2 linked regions of the Saccharobesus litoralis genome follow. The protein of the gene in region 1 interacts with the protein of each later gene in a pairwise test. Links are inferred from orthologs where the notes say so. Each region holds a gene or a part of one and is shown on either strand. Other genes may lie near its edges.

Region 1 (4,426 bases):
ATCACGATGGAAAAGCTGTTCTTGTAACGCTTTTGTTCCCGTAGAAACAATGACTTTTTTGTCTGAAAGCAAAGCAGGTACTAAATAAGCGAAGGTTTTTCCGGTGCCGGTTCCCGCTTCTGCCACTAGCAACTGCTTATTATTCATCGCTTGCCAAAAACCACTGGCCAACTCAATTTGCGCTTGTCGAGGTTGATAACCGTCGATAGCTTTTGCAAGCTGCCCCGATTGACTAAATACTTTTTCTACTTTATTCACTGCAGACTGGAAACGATTTGTAAAAGCTAGTTGCTTATTGGGTTAGATTAAGTGGCGCATTATCGCAACGTAAAAAGCAATTTACAAAGAAATCTCAATGGATTTAAGATAAATGTTAAGGTGAATGAATAAGTCAACGAAACTAAATTTTAATTTAGAGCAAAATTAAAAAATGATTGGGTAATAAATCGTTACGCAATCTCTAATATGGGTTAACGAATATAAATTAACTAGACACTCTTGAACAGTATGAGCTATCCAAGCTCGCTTTAACTGTATGAGTTAACTAGGCAAGAATATCAATATGCTTAGTTGTTGATTTTTCACCATCCGTATTTGCCTCATCTAGCGATCCACCTTCATTACTGTTCTGGTCATGATGCGACAATAACCAATTGTTTAAATCAGCCTGTTTTTTATTTTCTTGTAAATTATTTTGCGACTTTTCGTCCTTTTTGACCTTAGTAATATTCAACTTGGCTGGAGTTTGCCTGACTTGAGCTACTCTAGGCATAAAAGGAATAATGGCGTCGGTATTAATAATGCTCATCTAACACTCCTCATTTACGCTTCACATTTAAATTTTACAATCTAATGCCTTAATTATATATCGGCCAAGTACGCATTGAATTTATGACATTAGTCAAATCTTTATACCCAAAACAAATAAACTCATAACGATAGTGGATATTAAAATCTAATGAACCACGGTCAATATACTAGACTTAAATTCCAATGTTTGTGGTTTGCAGTAAGGTGACATATGAATTCAGTAATCATGGCTCAAGCAGAGAAACTCTCAAGTTTTGATTTAAGTAATGACACGGAAGCACACATGTTTTTAGAACGGATGTTAATCGCAGTTGATATTCAAGATCAGGTGATCCAAGCGGTTTTTGAGCTTAAATCACGCAATCTAGTTCAAGTGGGCGCCTGTATAGAGCAAGCGATGCACTCTTCAATTTCTGACTTTCTGAAACACTAACATAATATAGTGCATTGCTCATTTTGACCGAGTAATGCACGACAATGCAAACTAATTCAAATAATTTGCGCTAACTATTAGCAATTAACTGCTGCTGAAGGTTTTGAATATCGTCACGTAATTTAGCCGCACGTTCAAATTCTAATTGACGGGCAAGCTCAAACATTTGTTGCTCAAGCGCTTTGATTTCTTTGGCAATATCATCAGCTGATTTGACTTTGTAATTCGCTTTACCCTCACCTATTTTACGCAACTTAACCGTGTTACCCGCGTCGGCGTCATTGGACGCATCATCATAACCAACATCCATAACATCAGTGATTTTTTTATTGAGTCCTTTCGGTGTGATGCCATGTTGTAAATTATGCGCAACTTGCTTTTCACGACGACGCTCTGTTTCATCTAACGCTCTTTGCATTGAGCCTGTGATCCTATCTGCGTATAAAATCGCTTTGCCGTTAACGTTACGCGCGGCTCGACCTATAGTTTGAATAAGTGATCTATCTGAACGTAAAAAGCCTTCTTTGTCGGCATCTAAAATAGCCACTAACGACACTTCGGGCATATCTAAACCTTCACGCAGTAAATTGATACCAACCAAAACGTCAAATTTACCTAATCGAAGATCGCGAATAATTTCAACGCGCTCAACCGTATCAATATCTGAATGCAAATATCGAACTTTAACACCGTGATCGTTTAAGTAATCCGATAAATCTTCCGCCATGCGTTTGGTTAGCGTAGTCGCCAACACACGTTCATTTACTTTTACCCGTTCGTGAATTTCCGACAATAAATCATCAACTTGGGTTGCTACGGGGCGAATTTCGACAATAGGATCAAGTAAGCCTGTGGGTCGCACAACTTGTTCTGCGACTTCACCTGCCGAGCGATCTAATTCATAGCTACCGGGTGTCGCCGAAACAAACATAGTTTGCGGAGCAAGCTGTTCAAACTCTTCAAACTTCATCGGTCGGTTATCTAACGCTGAAGGTAATCTAAACCCATATTCAACGAGATTCTCTTTACGCGAGCGATCACCTTTATACATAGCGCCAATTTGCGACACGGTGACATGCGATTCGTCGATGATCAATAATCCATCATCGGGTAAATAGTCAAATAATGTTGGAGGTGGCTCGCCAGGGGCTCGGCCGGACAAATAGCGAGAATAGTTTTCAATACCTGAGCAATAGCCCAATTCTACCATCATCTCAATATCATATTGGGTGCGCTGGGTAACGCGTTGTTCTTCAACTAACTTGTTTAAATCAAGTAATTGTTGCTTGCGTTCTTTTAACTCATCTTTAATGTTATCAACCGCAGCGAGGATCTTTTCTCTTGGTGTGACATAGTGAGTTTTAGGGTAAATAGTGGTACGAGCCATAGTGCGTGTCATTTCTCCCGTCAATGGATCAAACTCACTGATTCGCTCTATTTCATCGTCAAATAATTCAACTCGAACCCCATCGCGCTCAGAATCCGCAGGGAAAATATCAATAACGTCCCCTCTTACGCGATAAGTCCCCCGTGCAAAATCGATATCATTGCGTGTATATTGCAATTCAGCTAAACGCCTTAAAATGGCTCTTTGGTCAATTAAATCACCTTGGCGTAAATGCAATAACATTTTCAGGTAGGAGTCAGGATCACCTAAACCATAAATAGCTGAGACTGAGGCAATAATAACGACATCTCGGCGTTCCATTAATGCTTTGGTAGCGGATAAGCGCATCTGCTCTATATGGTCATTAATTGAAGCGTCCTTTTCAATAAATGTATCTGTCGATGGCACATAGGCCTCGGGCTGATAGTAATCGTAATAGGACACAAAATATTCAACTGCATTATTAGGAAAGAACTCCTTCATTTCCCCATATAACTGCGCTGCGAGGGTTTTATTGTGCGCCATAATCATGGTTGGTCGATTAAGCTGCTTAATGACATTGGCCATTGTAAAGGTTTTACCAGAGCCCGTTACACCAAGTAGAGTTTGATGAGCTAACCCTGATTCAAATCCATCGACTAGTTGTTTTATTGCGCTAGGTTGGTCCCCTGCAGGCTTATAACTAGAAACCAAATCAAACAATTGTTCGCTCATACCTTTAATTACCTTAATGCCTTTAAGCCACTAGTTCTGCTTTGCTAATTCTGCTTTGCTATGTTCTGCACACACTTGGGAAAGCTTTCGATTAAACGTGTAAACAGAAACCCCCATCATAGCCAAATTACCGATTACGCCGCCGACAAATAACCCATAAATCCCGCCTATCAAACCGCCTAAATAAGAAAACGGTACATAAAACAAAAACAAGCGCAACACGCTAAGTAATAATGCGCTCATGGGTAAATGCAGCGCATTTAACGAAGAGTTAGTTAAAATTATAATTCCTTGAGCGCCATAACCTAACGGCATGATCCAAATAAACCAACAAATCAAATTGATTACCGTTTCATCATCAGAAAATGCAACGGCTATTGGCCATGCAAGAAACAGGAGTAAGGAGAAAACACCTAATTGCCATATCAAAACAAATTTAGCGGTTTTACGATAAGCTTGTTTGACACGATCAATATTACCCGCACCTAAATTTTGGCTAATAAAGGGAGGCAAAGACATAGATAATGCCAAAACGACCATACAAGCAATAGACTCAACCCGATTGCCAACACCAAAGGCAGCAACAGCTTCTTGCCCATGCACGGCCACAATAGCGGTTAAAATAGCCATTGCGATTGGTGTTAACATATTTGCTCCAGCAGCAGGAAAACCAATTTTCAATATCACTTTAGCTGAATCGACAAAACAAGAAACCGACGGAATACGACGATAAATCAACCCTCGCGAATAGGCTAGCAAATAAAGAATAACGGCGGTGCCAACAGCCCATGAAATTAAACTAGCGATAGCTGCACCTTGCATTCCTAACGCTGGAATAGGCCCAAAACCAAAAATTAAAATGGGATCCAACACCGCATTAATTAAACCACCCAGTGCCATGATTTGACTGGGGGTTTTAGTGTCGCCTGAAGCGCGCAATACACTATTACCGACCATAGGTAACACTAAGCAGCAGCAACCTATGTACCAAATCTCCATGTACTCTTTAATATACGGCAAGGTTGTTTCATCTGCGCCGAGTAAGCGAAATAACGGTTCAATGGTTAAAAATCCTACTACGC
Region 2 (4,849 bases), 4.1 Mb from region 1 along the record:
GGGCGTTATTTTCTCTGAAGGCTTGCCCAAAAGCTGTTTACGAATTTGATGTAAACGATACTGTATTAAATATTGCTTAGGCGTCATTTTTAATATGGTTTTAAATGCGTATTCTAATGTTCTAACACTACAAAAACTGGCTTGGCAAAGCTCATTAATTGTAATTGGGTTAGGCGCGGTTTCGTTAATGAATTGCAATGAACGCATTACAACATTTTGCCGAGTCGACATCGACGGTGGACTGGTATTTCCACAACGAAACACAGGTTCAATAAGTTCAACTAAGAGCAAGGCTACCGTGTCTAATACATCTTGTTGTAATGTAGCATTTTGGTAGTCAAGCGAACCATCTAACACGCGAGTAACAAAAGCCAGTAACTTAGTTTTGATTTGGATCGCTTTGGGTAAGACAAGTTGATTAAAAGTGGTTTCTAAACAAAGATCGACGTAGGTTTTACCATAGATGCCTAAATAGCGGTGTAAAATGGTTTTATCAATTGAAATGGTTATACCGTGAAAGACAGCCGCGTGTCGCGTCACAATATCGCGCTTATTATCACAAACAATTAAATGTTCGTCTGCCATCTCCAATCCGCAATATTGGTATTCAATACCAAGTTGAGGAACAACAAAGAAATAATGTTCGTTGGCAATAGTGCCGTAATTCAGGGTTTCTCCTTCAGTTGTACGATAACCCAAAATAAGATCAGGAGAGGCTACTAATTTATGTCTATTATTAAATACACCACTAGAAAGCTGCATAGCATCTAAGCTAGCTTCTTGTATTGCATCAATATACTCTTCAATTGTGGTGTAACTTCCGTCAGTTAATTGCATAGCCGTCCATTATCTCAATGTATTTCAATTTAATTATAATGATTAATGGCATCCTTGCTTATAAAACCCATTTATACTGCACTACGTTTAAGCTATAAACACTATCGTTATGGCTGCATATATAACCTTGAGCCCTAACTTTATTCAAACCAAGATAAAGCTTAGTAAAGCTAAATTCATCTTAATTAACAAATCACATAAAAATTAATAAAATATTCACTAGATCCCACTGTTTTTTTATTCAGTAGACGGTTCAAAAGCAATTCGATAAATGCCATACTGCGCGTTTGCTTGTTTAGCCCGCTATCGGAAGAATACATGGATAAAATAGAAGTTCGTGGTGCCAGAACGCACAACCTTAAGAATATTAATCTTGAACTACCAAGAGACAAACTTATTGTCATTACAGGGTTGTCTGGCTCTGGAAAATCTTCATTAGCTTTCGATACACTTTATGCCGAAGGGCAACGTCGCTACGTTGAATCACTTTCTGCTTATGCTCGTCAATTTTTATCATTGATGGAAAAGCCCGATGTTGACCACATTGAAGGCTTGTCACCAGCCATTTCAATTGAGCAAAAATCAACCTCGCATAACCCGCGATCAACCGTCGGGACAATCACTGAAATATATGATTATTTACGTTTATTGTTTGCACGAGTCGGTGAACCTAGGTGTCCAACACATGATGTTGCCTTAGCTGCGCAAACTGTCAGCCAAATGGTTGACCAAGTTATGGCCATGCCGGAAGGTGCTAAACTCATGTTACTGGCCCCTGTCGTGCAAGAACGAAAAGGTGAGCATGTAAAGACCCTTGAAAACCTTGCTGCTCAAGGATTTATTCGTGCGCGTATAGATGGTGAAGTGTGTGATTTAAGCGATCCACCCGCATTAGACCTACATAAAAAACACACGATTGAAGTGGTAGTCGATCGTTTTAAAGTACGAGAAGACTTAAAACTGCGATTGGCAGAATCCTTCGAAACTTCGTTAGAGCTAGCTAATGGTGTAGCTAAAATAGCGTGGATGGATGAACCAGAAAAAGACGAAATTGTATTTTCTGCCAATTTCTCTTGTCCGCACTGTGGTTACAGCATGGCTGAAGTCGAACCGCGCATGTTCTCTTTTAATAACCCAACCGGTGCTTGTAAAACATGTGATGGCTTAGGTGTTCAACAGTTTTTTGACCCAGAGCGTATTGTCGTTAACCCTGAAGTTAGCCTAGCAAATGGGGCAATAAAAGGCTGGGATAAACGCAGTTTTTATTATTTTTCTATGTTGAAAACGGTTGCTGAGCATTATGACTTTGATATTAATCAGCCTTGGCAAGAGATCTCCGACGAACATCAACAAATCGTTTTACATGGTAGCGGCCGAACTAAACTCGAATTCAAATACATGAACGACAGAGGCGATGTGATTAATCGTACTCACACGTTTGAAGGGGTGATCCCGAATATGGATCGCCGCTATAAAGAAACAGAATCCAATGCTGTTCGAGAAGAACTAACTAAGTTACTCAATACCGCTAAATGTGGTTCATGTAGTGGCTCGCGATTAAGAGAAGAAGCGCGTAACGTATTTATTGATAACACCAATTTACCGCACATTGCAGACTTATCGATTCAAGATGCGTTACGTTTTTTCCAAGGGCTAGCTTTAACTGGTCAGCGAGCGCAAATCGCAGAAAAAATCTTAAAAGAAATTAATGACAGATTAGGTTTCTTAGTCAACGTGGGTTTAGATTATTTAAACCTTTCGCGTAGTGCAGACACCTTATCTGGTGGTGAGGCGCAGCGTATTCGCCTTGCAAGTCAAATTGGTGCAGGGCTTGTTGGTGTTATGTATGTGCTAGATGAGCCTTCTATTGGTTTACACCAACGTGATAACGAAAGACTATTGGCTACGCTTAATCATCTTCGTGATTTAGGTAATACCGTTATCGTGGTAGAGCATGATGAAGATGCAATTCGTTGTGCTGATTATGTGGTGGATATTGGCCCTGGTGCAGGTGTGCACGGCGGCGAAGTCGTTGCGTGTGGTAATGTCGAAGAAATTAAAGCGTCACCTAAATCATTAACCGGTAAGTATTTATCTGGCGAAAAGAAAATAGCCGTGCCCGCTAAACGCCACGAACCAAGTGAGCGCTGGTTAACGCTAGAAGGCGCAACTGGAAATAACCTTAAAGATGTAGATTTAGCAATACCGGTTGGTTTAATGACCTGTATTACTGGTGTGTCGGGTTCAGGTAAATCGACTCTGATTAATGATACTTTATATTCAATTGCTCAACGTGAGTTAAACCGTGCACAATCCAATGATCCAGCGCCTTATCGAAAGATAACGGGTTTGGATATGATGGACAAAGTTGTTGATATTGATCAAAGTCCAATTGGCCGAACACCACGCTCAAACCCAGCAACTTATACCGGCATATTTACGCCAATTCGTGAATTATTTGCTGGCACGCAAGAAGCACGTTCACGCGGTTATAAACCGGGGCGATTCAGCTTTAACGTGAAAGGTGGTCGCTGTGAAGCGTGTCAGGGTGATGGTGTTATAAAAGTCGAAATGCACTTTTTACCTGATGTTTATGTTCCTTGTGATGTATGTAAGGGCAAACGCTACAACCGTGAAACCTTGGAAATTAAATATAAAGGTAAGAATATTCATGAAGTATTAGATTTAACCGTAGAAGACGCTCGTGAATATTTTGATGCCGTGCCCGCCATAGCAAGAAAATTACAAACCTTAATGGACGTAGGATTATCCTATATCCGCTTAGGTCAATCCGCGACAACCTTATCTGGTGGTGAAGCACAACGGGTTAAGCTGGCGCGAGAATTATCTAAACGCGACACCGGTGACACCTTATATATTCTTGATGAACCAACCACAGGTCTACATTTTGCGGATATAGAACTACTATTAACCGTATTACACCGATTACGTGATCACGGTAATACCATAGTGATCATTGAACACAATTTAGATGTTGTAAAAACTGCGGATTGGATAGTTGATCTTGGCCCTGAAGGGGGCAGTGGTGGCGGACAAATATTGTTTAGTGGCACACCAGAAGCATTATGCGAAACCGATTGTGGTTCTCATACAGCGAGATTTTTAAAGCCATTGTTAGAACAATAATACGCTAATATTAATAGTTAAAAAGTTTAATAAAGCCCAATACTCATTTTTTAGTGTTGGGCTTTTTTGTTTGGGTCGTACTATTCGCGTCTTTCATTCGGTGTGTAAATTACATTAAAGAAAGAGGCTTTTAAAAACGCTAGAAACAAAAAAAGCGAGGCAAACTAGCCTCGCTTTTTAATTCTAAACTCGTTAGCGTACTACAATAAGTACGCTAAACGTTGCGTGCGTATTAAAGCGCTTCGATTGCTGCGTTTAATGTTGCACTTGGACGCATTGCTTTACCCGCTAATTCAGCATTTGGCTGGAAGTAGCCACCTACATCTTGAGCTGGACCTTGTGCTCCATTTAATTCACCAACAATCTTGTCTTCGTTAGCTGTTAAGCTTTCAGCTAAAGGAGCAAACTTAGCTTGTAACTCAGCATCAGCAGTTTGTGCTGCTAATTCTTGAGCCCAGTAAAGTGCTAAGTAGAAGTGTGAACCACGGTTATCAATAGAACCAAGCTTACGTGCAGGAGACTTATCGTTTAATAAGAATTTACCCGTTGCTGCGTCTAATGTGTCAGCTAAAACTTGCGCTTTAGGGTTGCTAGCGAAGTTTGATAAGTGCTCTAAAGAAGCCGCTAATGCTAAGAACTCACCTAGAGAATCCCAACGTAAGTAGTTTTCTTTTTCGAACTGTTGAACGTGTTTAGGCGCAGAACCACCAGCACCTGTTTCGAATAAACCACCACCGTTCATTAATGGAACGATTGAAAGCATCTTAGCTGAAGTACCTAATTCTAAAATTGGGAATAAATCAGTTAAGTAGTCACGTAATACGTTACCCGTTGCAGAGATAGTGTCTAAGCCTTCTTTACAACG

The links.
Region 2: the proteins of uvrB (region 1) and uvrA interact in binary tests that used the Escherichia coli proteins (3 or more experiments, as listed by UniProt). The link is inferred for Saccharobesus litoralis from one-to-one orthologs.

What each region holds. Positions count from the first base shown.
Region 1 is NZ_CP026604.1:4,366,424-4,370,849, forward strand. What follows is about bases 830-3,757. They hold uvrB (excinuclease ABC subunit UvrB), read right to left. Parts: upstream 3,345-3,757; coding sequence 1,314-3,344; downstream 830-1,313. Other genes in these bases: C2869_RS16130 (hypothetical protein), read left to right, coding at 1,022-1,243; C2869_RS16140 (MATE family efflux transporter), read right to left, coding at 3,375-3,757. In the rest of the region: C2869_RS16120 (ATP-dependent DNA helicase), read right to left, coding at 1-258; C2869_RS16125 (hypothetical protein), read right to left, coding at 545-808; more of C2869_RS16140, read right to left, coding at 3,758-4,426. UniProt on the Escherichia coli protein: The UvrABC repair system catalyzes the recognition and processing of DNA lesions. A damage recognition complex composed of 2 UvrA and 2 UvrB subunits scans DNA for abnormalities.
Region 2 is NZ_CP026604.1:258,633-263,481, forward strand. Bases 834-4,184 are described here. They hold uvrA (excinuclease ABC subunit UvrA), read left to right. Parts: upstream 834-1,155; coding sequence 1,156-3,984; downstream 3,985-4,184. Other genes in these bases: C2869_RS00915 (helix-turn-helix domain-containing protein), read right to left, coding at 834-837. Outside these bases: more of C2869_RS00915, read right to left, coding at 1-833; C2869_RS00925 (NADP-dependent isocitrate dehydrogenase), read right to left, coding at 4,217-4,849. UniProt on the Escherichia coli protein: The UvrABC repair system catalyzes the recognition and processing of DNA lesions. UvrA is an ATPase and a DNA-binding protein. A damage recognition complex composed of 2 UvrA and 2 UvrB subunits scans DNA for abnormalities.